2 linked regions of the Aliamphritea ceti genome follow. Each later gene encodes a partner of the first gene's protein in a complex. Links are inferred from orthologs where the notes say so. Each region holds a gene or a part of one and is shown on either strand. Other genes may lie near its edges. The genes, in order: OCU49_RS21810 and dapF.

Region 1 (8,192 bases):
CCACCTGTTCATAACCGTGAGCCATACACTGCTGCCCGTGGTAAGTTCCGCAGCCCATTCTGGGAGCGTGAAAACGAGCTAGGCGGTTACTTCATGGAAATCGTTGGTTGGGAACGTGCTCACGGTTACGCGAGCAACGAACATCTGTTAGAAGAGTACGGCGACCGTATTCCTGTTCGTGAAGCTGAATGGGATAGCCGTCACTTCTTCCGTGTATCTAACGCTGAGCATCTGAAGATGTCTGAAGATGTAGGCATGGTTAACCTGTCTCACTTCGCGATCATTGATGTTACCGGTCCTGATGCTGAGAAGCTGATGGAATACACTTGTGTTGCTAAAGTTGGTGCTGATACGCCAATCGGTAAGGGTGTATACACACACTTCCTGGATGCTGTAGGTGGCGTACGTGCCGACTTAACAGTACTGCGTCTGGGCGAGCAGCACTATCGTGTAATCGATGGTGGTGATGCTGGTCACCGTGACCTGGTATGGCTGAAGCGTATGGCTCAGGATATGGGCTTTAATGCTGAAGTGACCAACGAGACTGCAAACTACGGCTGTCTGGGTGTATGGGGTCCTAACGCTCGTACAGTTCTGGAAAAAGTTGTTGATGATCCAGCGTCTATCAGCCTGGAAAACTACCCGTTCGCAGCGGTTAAAGACATCAAGATCGGTGGCGTTGACTACACTTTCTTCCGTATTTCTTACGTAGGTGAGCAAGGTTGGGAAATCCACTTCAAGATGGAAGATGGTCTGGCGTTGTGGGATGCGGTATACGCACAGGGTGTAACACCTGTAGGTATCGAAACTTACGCAAACAGCCGTCGTCTGGAGAAGAGCTTACGTCTGCAGAACGCTGATATCCTGACAGAATACAACCTGCTGGAAGTTGATTTGGCGCGTCCTAAAGTTAAGGCTGCTGAATTCTTCGGTAAGGATGCTCTGTTGGCTCACCGTGAGCGTGAGCACCAGCCAGCGTACCTGTGTACTCTGACAATGAACGACAACGTAGACTCTGCTGGTGTTGCCCGTTACCCAGTTGGTAACTGCCCAATTCTTGATCCGGCTACCGGTGAAGCGCTGATCGACTCTGAAGGTCGTCGTTCTTACACTACCAGTATCGTTTACGGTCCAAGCATTGGTAAGAACATTGCACTGGGTTATCTGCCTTACGAGTACTGTCAGAAAGGCCGTGAGTTGGAAATTGAATACTTCGGTGACAACTACACAGTAACTGTTGAAGCTGTAGGTTACGGCGCACTGTACGATCCAGAGAACGGTAAGCCACGCTCTTAATCGTATTGCTGAAATGAAAAGCCGGCGTCGAAAGACGCCGGCTTTTTTGTATGCGCTGCTTTTGTTTTTTTGCGAAGAATTAGGAAATCGAGCATATATCTGGCGGTGGCAACTACACAGTGACTGTTGAAGCTGTAGGTTACGGTGCCTTTTACGATTCAGGGTACGATCCAGAGAACGGTAAGCCACGTTCTTAATCGTATTGCTGAAATGAAAAGCCGGCGTCGAAAGATGCCGGCTTTTTTGCATGCGTTGCTTTTGTTTTTTGCGAAGAATTCGGAAACCGAGCTTATATCTGGCGGTGACAACTTCAGAGTAACTGTTGATGCTGTAGGTTACGGCGCCTTTTTCGATTCAGGGTACGATCCAGAGAACGGTAAACTGTATTATTAATCGTAATGATGAAATGAAAAGCCGGCGTCGAAAGGTGCCGGCTTTTTTGTTTCTGGTATAAGAGTGGTTAACCGGGTGAGTAACAGAATGTTATTTTCCGCCGGCAAGGTCAATAAAACTGCCTGTGGTGTAAGAGGCCTGATCGGATAGTAGCCAGGCGATGGCAGCAGCAACTTCTTCAGGCTGTCCGCCACGTTGCATAGGAATGGCGGGTCTGAGCCGTTCAATCCGGCCCGGTTCGCCGCCATCAGTGTGCATATCTGTATATATGAATCCCGGACGGACGCCATTCACCCGAATGCCTTCGCTGGCGACTTCGGTTGCCAGTCCGGTTGTCAGGGTGTCGATAGCACCTTTCGAAGCTGCATAATCAATATATTCACCCGGTGAACCAGTGCGGGCTGCTACGGATGAAACATTAACAATTGCGCCACCTTTGCCGCTGTTTGCAGTAGACATGCGTTTGATCGCTTCTCTGCAGCATAAGAAATATCCGGTGACGTTTACCGTCAGGATTTGATTAATGCGTTCAGCAGACATGTCTTGCAGGCGCATTTGAGGCTTGAGAATGCCCGCATTGTTGACCAGGTGAGTAAGCGAGCCAAAAGCGGTATCTATTTTGCGAAACATATCTGTGACCTGATCTTCCTGGCTTATATCTGCCTGGAGGATAAGTGTCTTACAGCCGGCCTTGGTCAGTTCCTCGCTGAGTTGTACTGCCGCATTGCGTTGCTGGTGGTAGTTCAGGCAAATATTGTAATTCTGGCTGGCCAGTAGGCGGGCTGTTGCAGCACCAATGCCGCGGCTCGCCCCGGTAATCAAAACAGTATTTTCTGACATGGGGCGCTCCTGTTACAGTTGCGGTTTAACGTAAGCTGATGATTTTCCAGTTGTTCTGTTCGGCTGTGGCAGTCAAGGTTTCATCGGCATCAACTGCTACCGGATGATCGACCAGCTTTAGCAGTGGCAAGTCGTTATTTGAATCGCTGTAGAAGTAGCTACCTTCTAATGAGTATGGATTGTTTTCCAGCCAGGTATTTAGTCGGGTGACTTTGCCGTCCTGAAAGCAGGGCGTGCCAGCGATTTTGCCGGTATAGCGGCCATCAATCATCTCAGGGTCGGTCGCGATGATTTCGTTGACGCCAAGTTTGGCTGCAATCGGGCCGGTTACGAAACGGTTTGTAGCGGTAATAATCAGGGTGTAATCACCGTTGTTTTTATGTGTTTGCAGTAACTCAGCAGCTTTTGGCAGCATCATCGCAGTAACTTTTTCTTCCATGAACTGTTGGTGCAGGTTCTGAAGTTGTTCTGTCTCTAGTTCCGCCAGGGGCTTGAGTGCGAAAGTCAGAAATTCATGAATATCCAGTGTGCCAGCAACATACTGTTCATAAAAATAATCATTTGCCTGACGGTAAGCTTCCGTATCAACAATGCCTTTTTCGCATAGAAACTCGCCCCAGGCATGATCGCTGTCGCCGTTCAGTAGGGTGTTATCAAGGTCAAAAATTGCCAGTGCCACGGTGCTGCTCTCCTGAAATGACGGCAAGTATGAATGAACCAGCCGGCTGAAAAAGGTTCTAAAGGCGCTAGCATAGTGACTTGGCACGATCCTCGCAAATGATCCTTGTCGCTGGTGGCTTTGTGGTTTGCGCCTGCGCGCGGAATTATGGAACAATAGGGCAAAAGATTTATAAGGAATTACCGTGATTGATTCAGACGGGTTCAGACCGAATGTCGGTATCATTCTGGCAAACTCGATGGGTCAGGTACTTTGGGCAAGACGAATTGGACAAGACGCATGGCAGTTCCCCCAGGGGGGGATTGATCGCTCAGAAACTCCTGAGCAGGCGATGTACCGTGAACTTAAAGAAGAGATCGGACTGTCGCCGGAAGATGTAGAGATTGTTGCTGTAACCCGTGGTTGGCTAAGGTATAGATTACCCAAGAGAATGATTCGGCATCACTCACATCCGGTGTGTGTCGGCCAGAAGCAAAAATGGTTTTTATTGCGGATGCTTAGTGAAGACAGTGCTGTCAGTATCGATGAGACTGCAAAGCCAGAGTTTGATGGCTGGCGCTGGGTAAGCTACTGGTATCCGTTAGGCCAGGTTGTGGCGTTTAAGCGTGATGTGTATCGCAAAGCAATGCGTGAATTGTCACCCAAGCTAACCCGTCTTGTATTGGACGGCTGGCTTTAATCGCTCAGGCAGATTTCAGAAGAGGGTTTGCATAAGCAGATAGTTACCCGGTTAATAAACTGCCGGTCAGGCAGGCACTGTATGTGTCTGATCTGAGATACATTCAATGATAATAACGCCTGGGAGAGCGAAAGCATGCTAGAAGCACTGCGTAAAATAGTACAAGAGGTTAACTCCGCACCGGATTTGGAATCGGTATTGAGGGTTATCGTTCGTCGAGTACAGCGAGCAGTGCGTACGGATGTTTGCTCTATCTATTTGCTCGATCCCGGCACTCAGCGTTTTATTCTTAAGGCTACTCAGGGACTGAATAAGAAGTCTGTGGGGCAGGCCAGTCTTTCCCGTTCTGAAGGTATTGTCGGTTTGGTTGGTGAGCGTGCCGAACCAATAAATCTTGAGGATGCATCTAAGCACCGTGCTTATAGCTATATTCAGGAAACCGGTGAAGAAAAATTCCACGCATTTTTAGGCGTGCCAATTATTCATCACCGTGAATTACTGGGTGTATTGGTTGTTCAGCAGGAAGCCATTCGCCGTTTTGATGAAACTGAAGAAGCTTTTATGGTCACTATGTCGGCTCAGCTGGCAGGTGTGATCGCACATGCTGAAGCGACAGGGTCGATTGGCAAGCTGGATGATGTAAAGAATAAAGGTAAAACCGACCGTAAGTTTGAAGGTGTTTCCGGTTGTGTAGGTGTTGCTATAGGTCAGGCGGTGGTTATGACGCCGCTGGCTGACTTAAACGGTGTGCCGGACCGGAAAGCGAAAGACATTGATGTAGAAAAAGAAAAGTTTCAGAGCGCACTGGCGGCTGTGCGTAAGGATATTAAGAAGGTTGCCCGCAGTTTATCGAAACGTTTACGCTCTGAAGAGCGAGAATTGTTTGATGTTTATCTGCGTATGCTGGATGACAATGCGCTGGCCGGAGAAGTGGTTACGCAAATTGAAAAAGGTAACTGGGCGCAGGGTGCATTACGGGAAGTCGTTGAGGAGCATGTTCGTCAGTTTTCGCTGATGGAAGATCCATACTTGCGCGAGCGGGCCAGTGATATTCGCGATCTGGGTCGCCGGATTCTTACCTGGTTGCAGTCGTCAGCCCCTTCGCTTGCAGAAATTGATTTCCCGGAAAACGCGATTCTTGTTGCTGATGAGCTGACGCCGGCAATGCTGGGTGAGGTGCCTACTGATAAGTTGGTCGGTTTACTCTCTGTTAACGGTTCTGGTAACTCTCATGCTGCTATTTTAGCGCGTTCAATGGGTATTCCGACGGTTATGGGGGCGGTTGATCTGCCTTACACCCGGATTGAGGGACGGGAGCTGATCCTGGATGGTTTCTCCGGCCGGGTATTTGTTAATCCGTCTGATGATCTGCTCAAATGCTATCAGGATATAATCGACGAAGAACGTCAGGTTGATGCTGGTCTCGAAGGTTTGAAGGAACTACCTGCCGAAACTAAAGACGGTTACCGGATGCCTTTATGGGTGAATACTGGTCTGGTTACAGATGTTGCACGATCTCTGGATCGTGGCGCTGAAGGGATTGGCCTGTACCGGACTGAAATTCCGTTCATGATTCGGGAGTTTTTCCCCAGTGAGCAGGATCAGACTGATACGTATCGGCGCCAGTTGGAGGCTTTTGCGCCACGGCCGGTCACTATGCGTACTTTGGATGTCGGTGGTGATAAGCCTTTACCTTACTTTCCCATTGAAGAGGAAAATCCTTTTCTTGGCTGGCGGGGTATACGTATAACACTGGATCATCCGGAAATATTTCTGGTTCAGATTCGTGCCATGCTGCGTGCCGCTGAAGGGTTGGATAATCTGCGTATTATGCTGCCTATGGTTACCAGTGTGCATGAGGTAGATGAAGCTAAGTCGCTGATTAGTCAGGCGGTCAATGAGTTGCGTGAAGAGGGCTTTAAGGTTGCCGATCCGCAGATAGGGGTGATGGTGGAGGTGCCAGCTGCTGTGTATCAGGTGAGGCGTATTGCTCGCAGGGTAGACTTTATTTCAGTGGGCTCAAACGATCTGACGCAATATTTGCTGGCGGTTGACCGTAATAATCCGCGGGTAGCTAATCTGTATATGTCTTATCACCCGGCTGTGTTGCGTGCGTTGCAGTTCATCGTACAGGAAGCGCACAAGGAAGAAGTGCCTGTGAGTATCTGTGGTGAGATGGCCGCAGATCCTGGTGGTGCTGTGCTGCTGATGGCTATGGGCTATGACGTACTATCAATGAACGCGACTAATTTGCCGCGTGTGAAGTATACCATTCGGCATGTGACGATTGAGCAAACCAGTGGCTTGTTGTCGACTATCTTGTCGATGGACGATGCAGATAAAATACATTTGCTGATCCGTGACACTCTGAAGAAGTGGGGGTTGGGTCAGTTTACCCGGCCAACGATTCCCGACTGAGTGTTGTTTGCAGGAGCCTTCTCCAAAAGGCTTCTGATGCTCTATCCGGCGCTTTCTGTCGCCGGTTCCGTTTGTCCTGTGATACCGCCGAAAGGTTCAATCTGTAATTCATATTCAATCAGTTCTGCTTTACCGGCAGCAGTATAATTCTGTTCGATAATTCGGGTTCTTCCATGGTAGTCCTGCATGACCACTGTAGTGGCGCGGGTTCCGTAACTTTCAAGCTGTATAAAGCTGCTGGAAAGTGCTCTTTCTATCTCTATGCCGACATGAGTGTCTGGCAATGTTTCGTCAGGGTAACGCTGTGGATCAGCCATCATCTCAATAAGTGTCTGTGGGTTAGGGTTATGTGCTTGCAGAGCGTCTTTCAAACGCTGTTTTTGTTGGCGGGTTTTGGGCCAGTCGGTATCTAGCAGAGCATTGCTCAGGCCATAAATACCTGATCTAAGATATTGATATTCTTTGGTAACGTTTGAGGCGTGGTACAGCCCAGATGAATCCGCTACTATAAGGTTGAAACCATTGTATGGAACGCTTGTTTGACTTATTTCGTCTGCATAATGTTGTGCGCTTACGGAAGAGTTTAAAAACTCGGTGGTAAGTAAGCCCCGTGAGCGACTGGTCGAACGGATGTGTAAACCGTTGCGGTGGTTAGTAATGGCGCTGAAGTGGCCGTTATGAGCGATACCTAACCAGGTACCGCTCTGGAGAGAATCCCGACCGGCAATGATGCCAGTCGGAGAGTCCCAGATATGTAGTGATTGCGTGGGTCGTTCGTATTGTTCGTCACGGTTGGCAACCAGAATAAGGTTGTATTCCGGGTGTTGTTTATAGGCGAAAACAATAAGGCACATGAGATCATCGCTCTGTTGGATTCAGTCAACCTTATCGGGAAAAAAGTGATGTTGCTACTGTTCTTGGGGTACCTGGTGCTGGGTGCGTTTGCTGGAGTGTTGGCAGGGTTGTTCGGTGTTGGTGGCGGGCTTGTTATTGTGCCTGTGCTGGTAGTCTCATTTCAGTTGCAGGGGATGGCGCCTGAGGTGCTGACGCATGTTGCGGTTGCAACGTCTCTGGCAACAATTGTGGTGACGTCTATCAGTTCTATTTCTGCGCATCATAAGCGTGGAGCAGTACGTTGGCGGTTATTCAGGTTTATAGGGCTGGGTGTTGCTTTTGGTTCGGCATTAGGGGTAGTGACCGCCATAGAGCTTGAAGGTAAGGTTATTCAGCTGGCGATTGGGGTGTTTGCACTGTATGTCGCGATAATGATGGGGTTGGATGTTGTGCCAAAAGGCGGTAGCAGACCATCCCGGCCAGGTTTAGTTGTGTCTGGTGGTTTTATTGGCTGGGTGTCGGCGATTTTTGGTATTGGTGGCGGTACGCTAACAGTGCCCTATCTTAACTGGAAGCAAGTAAACATGCAGGAAGCAGTGGCAACGTCTGCTGCCTGTGGTTTTCCGATTGCTGTGGCCGGAGCGGTTACTAATGCGCTGATGGGGCAGGGGAATTCGAATCTTGGTGAGTGGAGTCTGGGGTATATTTATTTACCGGCTTTGCTGGGTATAAGTTTGACCAGCTATGGGTTTGCTAAGTTCGGTGCAAAGCTTGCGCATTCTATGTCACCGACTATGTTGCGCCGGGCATTTTCGGTCTTTTTATTGCTGGTTGCCGGTAAGTTTATCCTTTCAAATATTTGATCTTTACTGCGGGAGCGATAATGGCGTCTGCTAAATCGCTCCGGCAGGCATAATCTGATAAGTCACTGTATCTTCCTTGCTTCTGATATTAAGATGAGCATCCATTGAACGGGTGGGTGCTTTATTTGTCTTCATCTGGCTGTTACTGAGTTTAATGATTAAGGAATTTTATGTGGGTACATGATATCAA
Region 2 (8,014 bases), 4.3 Mb from region 1 along the record:
TGATTTTCGCAGATAACCGTTAAAACTCCACCGTTATTGACATAGTCCATATCGGTACTGGCGTCATCCAAAGCTTCTTCAATAGCAATAAAAGTATCGTCGACGCGCTGATTAAATTCGGATTCATTCATAGTGGGTATCTGCCTGGCATTTTTACGTGGGGCGATTATATACAGATGCACTGTTGAGAGCGATTATTATTCCATTAGTTCCATTGAGGGGGCTTAACTCTGTTCGACCGCTAAGTAGCGATTTCTACCCTCACTTTTGGCTGTTAATAGTTGTTCATCTGCTAGCTGAACCAGTTCATAAGGGGACTGAGCATGAGTATTGGCGGATGTTGCAATACCGATACTGACGGTAATGTTTTGAATGTTGTCATCGCCCTTGTGAGGGTTTTCATCGTTCAGCAGTTTTTGAAGGTTTTCAGCAACTTGACTCGCACCCTGTATGTGGGTCTCTGGAAGTAGTAGAACAAATTCTTCACCGCCATAACGGAAAGCCATATCTGCCGGGCGGTTGATGGACTTTGCAATGAGTTTTGATGTTTCCCGCAAACAGTTATCACCAGCCAGGTGCCCATGTTTATCGTTGTAGCTTTTGAAATAATCAATATCGATGATAAGTATCGATAAAGGGCGTTTAGCGCGGGTTACGCGTAGCCATTCCAGCTCCAAAAAGTGTTCAAATTCGCGGCGATTATAAAGTTGCGTCAGATGATCTCTGTTTGATAGCTGCTGATACTGATCGGCAAGTTGCTTGAGGGTTATCAAGCGTCGTGCTTTAGCTGTAAATACTTCATGCTGTAATTCAGGATGCAGATACTCGCTATAATTTAGCTGGTAGCTGAGAATTTCACGACAAGGCGCATATTCGGTATCGAGAAAAATAACTGATAGTTGTTGTAAGTTACGTTGCTGAATCAGCTCAAGACAGCTCTTGTTGTCTATCTGGTCGGGTGTGCCGGTAAATAATGCTAAGTCGAGGTTTTCCGGGCCGTTCAAATGATCTGCTAATTGTTGATAACTGCTCAGAACACGAATGTCGTATTCATTTCGTAGTGGTTCAATAAAGTGCCAGTGCAAGGTAAGGGAACCCAGTAAAGCAATAATTGGCCGGGGCTTGAAGCTACAGCTGGCAACTTCGCAGGAGTGCGTTTTTTTATTACCGCTGAGGTAGGCGAGAATTTCTGTAATGCTGGATAACCCCAGCATGGCTGGACTTTTATGGTGCTGTAATATTGGTATTCGTCGCTGATAAGCAGGTTTTTCCCAGCCAGTTTGCCAATCTCTCAGTAAAGCTTCGCGCTGTTCCAGATTATAGTTTTGCAACTGGCTGGATATAATCCCGCACTCAGTGAGAATTTCCAGTAAGACTGCTTCCTGTGCAATGTCTCTTCCCTGTTGCCACAGTGTGCGATAAACCGCTAGCCGGAATTCGGCCACTTTTTCAGGCTGTAAAAGTTCCAGGCTGGCTACAAGCTGGTTAGCGCGACGGGTGTTTGAGCGTATAGGAGGGAGTGCGATATGTATCTCAGGCGCACGGTGGCGGACCGTTGCAACTTCGCTGGCCAGTTCTACCTGTTCTTCCAGAGTGAATTCATGAATCTGAGCGTAAGGCGCGTGTTCTATTAACCGCCACTGGACGTTGTCTAACCATTCATGTTCAGCAAGGTGTTCGTGTAAGGCGTAGCAAAACGGACAGTTAAAGTCACCGTAAACGGTATTGTTACCAGGATATGTCATAAAGTCTGTTTCCGTTACTACTATTGCGATACAGCTTAATCTTAGGGTGTGGAAGTTGTGTGCTGCAAGCTTGTAGACGAGATTCATGCAGGATATGCCTGAAATTTGCTGTCTTAGTGCAGCTATCTGGTACTTTTCTTGTGAGGCTGTAGGTATAATCGTGCGTTATTTGTGCGCAAAGCCGGGATGGCGGGTGATACCTGTTTCAGAATCTGTGGCGGCGTTAAGTCAGAATAATCACCAGAGAGAAATCAAACGATGAAACATTGCTGGGTTGCTGTGTTTATCAGTTGTATTTTATTGGCAGGTTGTGGCCAGAAAGGCCCGCTGTATTTGCCCGATGAGGCTCCGCAAACGGAGCAAAACTAAATTTCTTTGCGTGATCTCACGCAAACAGCAGAAGTAGAAAAATAAGATGGATAACTTCGAATACCGAAATGGTGCGTTATTCGCAGAAGATGTTGCGATCAGTACTATTGCTGAAGAGTTCGGTACGCCGGCTTATATTTATTCCCGGGATGCGCTGGAGCGTGCTTATCTGGCGTATGCGCAGGCACTTGAAGGCCATGATGCGCTTGTATGCTATGCGGTGAAAGCGAACTCCAATATTGCTGTATTGAACGTTTTAGCACGTTTGGGTGCTGGTTTTGATATCGTTTCAGAAGGCGAGTTAGAGCGTGTGCTACAGGCTGGTGGTCAGGCGGAGAAAATCGTTTTTTCCGGTGTTGCCAAGCGTGAGTCAGAAATGCGTCGTGCGCTGGAAGTGGGTATTCATTGTTTTAATATTGAGTCTGAAGCTGAGCTGGACCGTCTTAACAGCGTTGCTGAAAGTATGGGCAAGGTTGCACCGATTTCTCTGCGGGTAAATCCAGATGTTGATGCCGGAACGCATCCGTACATTTCTACCGGCCTGAAAGACAATAAGTTTGGTGTTGCCATTGAAGATGCTGCACGTATTTATGCTTATGCTAACAGTTTGAGTCATCTGAATATTCAGGGGCTGGATTGCCATATTGGTTCTCAGTTAACAGAAACCGCGCCGTTTATTGATGCGCTGGACCGTTTGTTAGTTCTGATTGATACACTGGCAGAGCAGGGCATTACGATTCATCATCTGGATTTAGGTGGTGGTCTGGGTGTCTGTTATACAGATGAAGTACCGCCAACTCCGCAGGCATATATAGCAGAGGTTCTTGCTAAGCTGGGGGATCGTCCTCTGAAACTGGTATTTGAACCGGGCCGTTCAATTGCTGCCAACGCTGGGCTGCTGATCACTAAAATTGAATTTCTTAAGTGTGCTGAGTATAAGAACTTTGCCATTATTGATGCGGCTATGAACGATATGATTCGTCCGTCTCTGTACAGTGCTTACATGGATATTATCCCTGCTCAGGTGCGTGACACAGGTGAAAGCCGCGTTTACGATCTAGTTGGGCCTGTCTGTGAAACCGGCGATTTTCTGGGTAAGGAGCGTGAGCTGAATATTCAGCCGGGTGATTTACTGGCGGTATGCTCTGCAGGTGCTTATGGTTTTACTATGAGTTCCAATTACAATAGCCGTAACCGTGCGGCAGAAGTCATGGTTGATGACAATCAGGTACATTTGATTCGTCAGCGGGAAACTCTGGCTGATCAGTTACGTGGTGAGCAGCTTCTTCCTTAACGCCTGTGCGCAACCGGTTGATCAGTTTTGTTAGAGTGTTACATCAAGTAAGAGAGCACTATGTTAGTCAGATTTACAAAAATGCATGGCCTGGGGAATGATTTTCTGGTGTTGGATATGGTCACCCAGAAGATTAAACTCAACTCTGCACTGGTGGCGAAACTGGCCGACCGGAATTTTGGCGTGGGTTTTGATCAGCTGTTAGTGGTTGAACCGCCGACGAATCCTGATATGGATTTTCGTTATCGCATTTATAATGCTGATGGCAGTGAAGTTGAGCATTGTGGCAATGGTGCCCGATGCTTTGCTAAGTTTGTGCGTGATAAGCGACTGACTGCAAAAGACCGGATTGCTGTTGAAACTCAAAAAGGTGCAATTTACCTGACAGTCACTGAAAATCTGGATGTTGAAGTGGATATGGGGGCGCCGGTACTGTCGCCTCAGGAAGTACCGTTTCAGTCCGAGGTTCAGGCGGTTACTTATCAGTTAGATGCTGAAGGTGCGACGCATGAGATCAGCGCTGTATCAATGGGTAATCCTCACGGTGTTCTGATAGTCGATTCTGTTGAAACAGCACCAGTAGAAACCCTGGGGCCAGTACTGGAAGCACACACGCAGTTTCCGGCTAAAGCGAATATTGGCTTTATGGAAATTGTCGCCCGTGATGAAGTGCGGTTAAGGGTGTTTGAGCGTGGTGCAGGGGAAACTCTTGCCTGCGGGACAGGTGCTTGTGCAGCGGTTGTTGCGGGGCGCTTACGTGGCCTTTTGGATGAAACCGTTAAAGTATGTTTGCCAGGTGGAGATCTCAGTATTTCCTGGCAAGGTGATAACACATCGGTAATGATGACCGGGCCGGCAACAACGGTGTATGAAGGGCAGATTTATTTATGACAACTGATGCAGTTGAGGTTCAGAGCGAAGTATCTGAACAGCAGGTTATTGATTATCTTAAACAACATCCGGACTTTTTTACTGGCAATGAAAATTTGCTGGAAAAGTTATATGTGCCCCATCAGCGGGGTAGCAGTGTATCGCTGGTTGAGCGTCAGACGTCTCTGTTGAGGGAAAAGAACCGCGAACTCTATGATTATCTGAGTGATCTGGTTGGCGTTGCCCGGGAAAACGAGATCCAGTTTAAGAAGACCAAAAAAATGGTCGTGTCTTTACTGGAAGCAGAAACGCTGGATGACGTTGCCGTTGCTGTTGAAGAATGTCTGTGTGAGGAGTTTCACAGTGATACGACGGCATTACTGCTTTTCGGGCCTGCTCGGGATGATGTGAATAATCTGCGAATCATGCCGCGGGAAGATGCTACTGTTATTGATGCGCTGGCAGACAGTTCACAAACCAGTTGCGGAAATCTGACAGAGTTACAGAACGAGCTGTTATTTAAGGAACATGCGTTTAAAGTAAAGTCTGCTGCTGCAGTACCGCTGGTTAAAGGTGAAACCCTAGGTTTACTGGCGATTGGCAGTTATGACAGCGAATATTTTCAGAGTAATCAGGGAACCTTATTTCTTGATTACATAGGTCAGGTGTTGAGCCGGGTTGTTTCGCATCTGTTACGTCGGTCTGAGGGATAGGCTTGACGGCTGAGCTGCCGGATCTGGCGCGATCAGGTTTTTTTAACTATCTGAGCGCTGAGCGGCAGTTGTCTAAACACACGTTAGATAATTATCAGCGTGATCTGCAAAGACTTTGGGAATATCTGCAGTTACAGCAAATTTTTACCCCTTCCGAATCGCCATGGCACAAAGTGCTGCCGCAACATATTCGTGGTTTTGTCGCCGCTGTGCATCATCAGGGGCTTGGCGGTAAAAGTATTCAGCGGGCATTGTCTGCTATCCGCACTTTTTATAAATACCTTCATCGTGAAGGGTTGGCGAAGGCTGATCCGGCAGCGGGTATCCGTGCGCCTAAAAGTCCTAAGCGTCTGCCCCAGACACTGGACCCCGATCAGCTAAGCAGTCTGCTTGATCAGCCACTAGGTCGTGATCCACTGAGTCGTCGTGATCATGCGATGGTTGAACTGTTGTACTCATCAGGCTTACGGCTGGCTGAGTTGGTGAGTCTGGACTTGTATGATCTGGATTTCCAGGATGCGAGCCTGCGGGTTATTGGTAAGGGGCGTAAAGAGCGAATGCTGCCTATTGGCGACAAAGCGATGCAGGCATTAGAGCGTTGGCTGGATTGCCGTGATAAGCTGGCCAGACCTGAGGAAATGGCTGTATTTGTCAGTCAGAGGGGGCGGCGAATATCAGCACGCAGTGTACAGTTAAGGCTAGCACGCTGGGGTGATTATCAGGGCAGTGACAGCCGGGTTTATCCACATCGTCTGCGGCATTCTTTTGCCAGTGATATGCTGGCATCAAGCGGTGATCTGAGAGCTGTTCAGGAGTTGCTGGGCCACTCAGATATAGCAACCACTCAGGTATATACCCATTTAGATTTTCAGCATTTACTTGATGTCTATGACAAGGCGCATCCCCGGGCGAAGCGCCAGTCGGGCAGTAAGCCGGCCCGTAAACCAAACAAGCAGGATTCCAATGATTAAGTGTATTACCTTCGATCTGGACGATACCCTCTGGGCTGTTGATCCGGTTATCACACATGCCAATAATACTCTATACGGCTGGTTAGATGAGCATGCCCCGGGGTTCACCCGTGAATATCAGGTCGGTGACTTTCCGGCGCTGCGTGAGCAGGTTTTGATGGCTTTTCCTGAAACAGCTCATAGCGTGACGTTAATTCGTTTACGTCAGTTGGAGATTGGTTTACGTCAGGCGGGTTATAGTGAAACTGAAATTGAAGTATTAGTGCCGCAGGCATTTGATATTTTTATTGCAGCGCGTAATGAAGTCACTTTTTTCCCATATGTGACAGAGATGCTGAGTCAGCTGAAGGAGTACGAATATCGTATTGGTGCGTTGAGTAATGGCAATGCAGAAGTAAACCGTGCGGGCTTAGGTGACTGGTTTGATTTTGCACTGAATGCTCACATGGTAGGTCATGAAAAACCACATCCTGCTATGTTCCAGCAAATGCTGGCCAGTGAGAAGCTTCGCCCTGAAGAAGTTATTCATATAGGTGATAACCCAGACCATGATGTTGCCGGTGCGCAGCAATTGGGCATCCGAACCATTTGGGTAAATTTAAAACAAGGTTCGCATAAAACGGGTGAAACTGCTGATCAGGTGGTAACCTGTTTAAGTGAGGTATTTGATGCGGTTACGGCAATTCGTGCACAGAGTTAAATTGCGCCGCAGCCGGAAATGAAAGGAATGCTTATGTCAGGACAGCTACGTAACCAGATTAATATGACTTACGATTCGGCAGAAGACCGGATTATGATTCGGGCAACCGATCAGGGCAAGGAATACCGGGCCTGGTGGACACGTCGGTTAGCGCTGCGCATGAGCAATCTCTTCGTGGAGCAGGAGTTCCCTACAGAAAACAGTGATAGCCATCTGGCGCCGGATCAACGTCAGGTCCTGGGCGATATGGAGAAGCAGGGAGCTATCCAGAGTGCCGATTTCGATACACCCTTTGAAGAGGCTGCTATTGATTATTATCCATTAGGAAAGGACGGAATTCTGATTCAGCGCATTGATGTAAAAGTTGATGGGAAGGTGGTTAAGCTGGTGATGCTGCCAGCGGATGGTGAAGGCCTTACTCTGACTTTACCGCCAAGTCAGCGCTATTCTTTTGAGCATATGTTACATCAGGTGATGCAAGCAGCAGACTGGCATTTGGCGGCTATTCTGCCGACGACTGAAGCCACTGATATCGTTACGCATTAGTGGTTCTTTAAAGTCACAATGGCTGGCTGTGTCTGAGAGGAAATTCAAAACACAAACACCCCCACAGCCGATATATCCGGTAATGAGCTGGTAAAACCTTCAGATGATTTTAATGCGCTGGTTGCGATGATGTCAGCCGCAATTGCAGTACCTGATAATAAATAAACCATGTAAGTGTGATTCAGATTGGCTCGGTTAGAATGCCGGCATAGAGTGCACTTTCTCAGCAGGTGAATTTATGCGTCATATACATAAGCACAGTTTACGGGTGGCAGACGTTGCTCGTAGTTGCGAGTTTTACCAGGTATATCTGGGCATGAGTCTGATCAGTGAGTACCAACAGCAGGGGAAGCACTGTTGTCTGTTGGGTTACGTTCGCAGCCCTGAGAGTATGCCGCCTACTTTATTGGAACTGATCGAAACAGAAGACTTTGTCTGTTTACCGGGTGCTGTGCCTGCCGGTTACTGGAAGATAGCTTTGTCTGTAGTTGATGTAGATGTAGCCAGGCAGTGCCTGACTGAAAAAGGTATTGAGGTCACACCAACCTGTCAGGTGCCAGACGTAGCATATCTCTGTCATCTGAATGATCCGGATGGACATTGTATAGAGCTTATCCAGCACAGGTTCGAGGTTAATCATACACCGCAGCCTAAAGATGACCGTTACCCGTTAGGGAGTGAAGCGGTGTTTTCACTGATCACTTACCGGGTAAAGAATCCTGAGCGCAGTGTGGCATTTTATCAGGGCTTAGGGATGCGGCTTTTATCCCGTCAGGATGTCGGCTTTGCCGGGTTTACACTGTATT

Evidence for each region.
Region 2: the proteins of OCU49_RS21810 (region 1) and dapF are in contact, whole or in part, in a solved structure (PDB 5YGU), measured with the Escherichia coli proteins. The link is inferred for Aliamphritea ceti from one-to-one orthologs.

What each region holds. Positions count from the first base shown.
Region 1 is NZ_AP025282.1:4,800,290-4,808,481, reverse strand. The notes cover bases 2,149-5,139. They hold OCU49_RS21810 (RNA pyrophosphohydrolase), read left to right. Parts: upstream 2,149-3,392; coding sequence 3,393-3,887; downstream 3,888-5,139. Other genes in these bases: ptsP (phosphoenolpyruvate--protein phosphotransferase), read left to right, coding at 4,023-5,139; OCU49_RS21815 (histidinol-phosphatase), read right to left, coding at 2,555-3,208; OCU49_RS21820 (SDR family oxidoreductase), read right to left, coding at 2,149-2,529. In the rest of the region: OCU49_RS21825 (FAD-dependent oxidoreductase), read left to right, coding at 1-1,296; more of OCU49_RS21820, read right to left, coding at 1,780-2,148; more of ptsP, read left to right, coding at 5,140-6,305; OCU49_RS21800 (NRDE family protein), read right to left, coding at 6,347-7,159; OCU49_RS21795 (sulfite exporter TauE/SafE family protein), read left to right, coding at 7,208-8,002; lgt (prolipoprotein diacylglyceryl transferase), read left to right, coding at 8,173-8,192. UniProt on the Escherichia coli protein: Master regulator of 5'-end-dependent mRNA decay.
Region 2 is NZ_AP025282.1:510,353-518,366, forward strand. The notes cover bases 2,571-5,383. They hold dapF (diaminopimelate epimerase), read left to right. Parts: upstream 2,571-3,468; coding sequence 3,469-4,299; downstream 4,300-5,383. Other genes in these bases: lysA (diaminopimelate decarboxylase), read left to right, coding at 2,571-3,408; OCU49_RS02245 (DUF484 family protein), read left to right, coding at 4,296-4,991; xerC (tyrosine recombinase XerC), read left to right, coding at 4,994-5,383. Outside these bases: iron donor protein CyaY, read right to left, coding at 1-131; OCU49_RS02225 (diguanylate cyclase), read right to left, coding at 225-1,745; LPS translocon maturation chaperone LptM, read left to right, coding at 2,004-2,114; more of lysA, read left to right, coding at 2,161-2,570; more of xerC, read left to right, coding at 5,384-5,962; OCU49_RS02255 (HAD family hydrolase), read left to right, coding at 5,955-6,662; OCU49_RS02260 (hypothetical protein), read left to right, coding at 6,696-7,208; OCU49_RS02265 (VOC family protein), read left to right, coding at 7,447-8,014. UniProt on the Escherichia coli protein: Involved in the succinylase branch of the L-lysine biosynthesis and in the biosynthesis of the pentapeptide incorporated in the peptidoglycan moiety. Catalyzes the stereoinversion of LL-2,6-diaminopimelate (L,L-DAP) to meso-diaminopimelate (meso-DAP).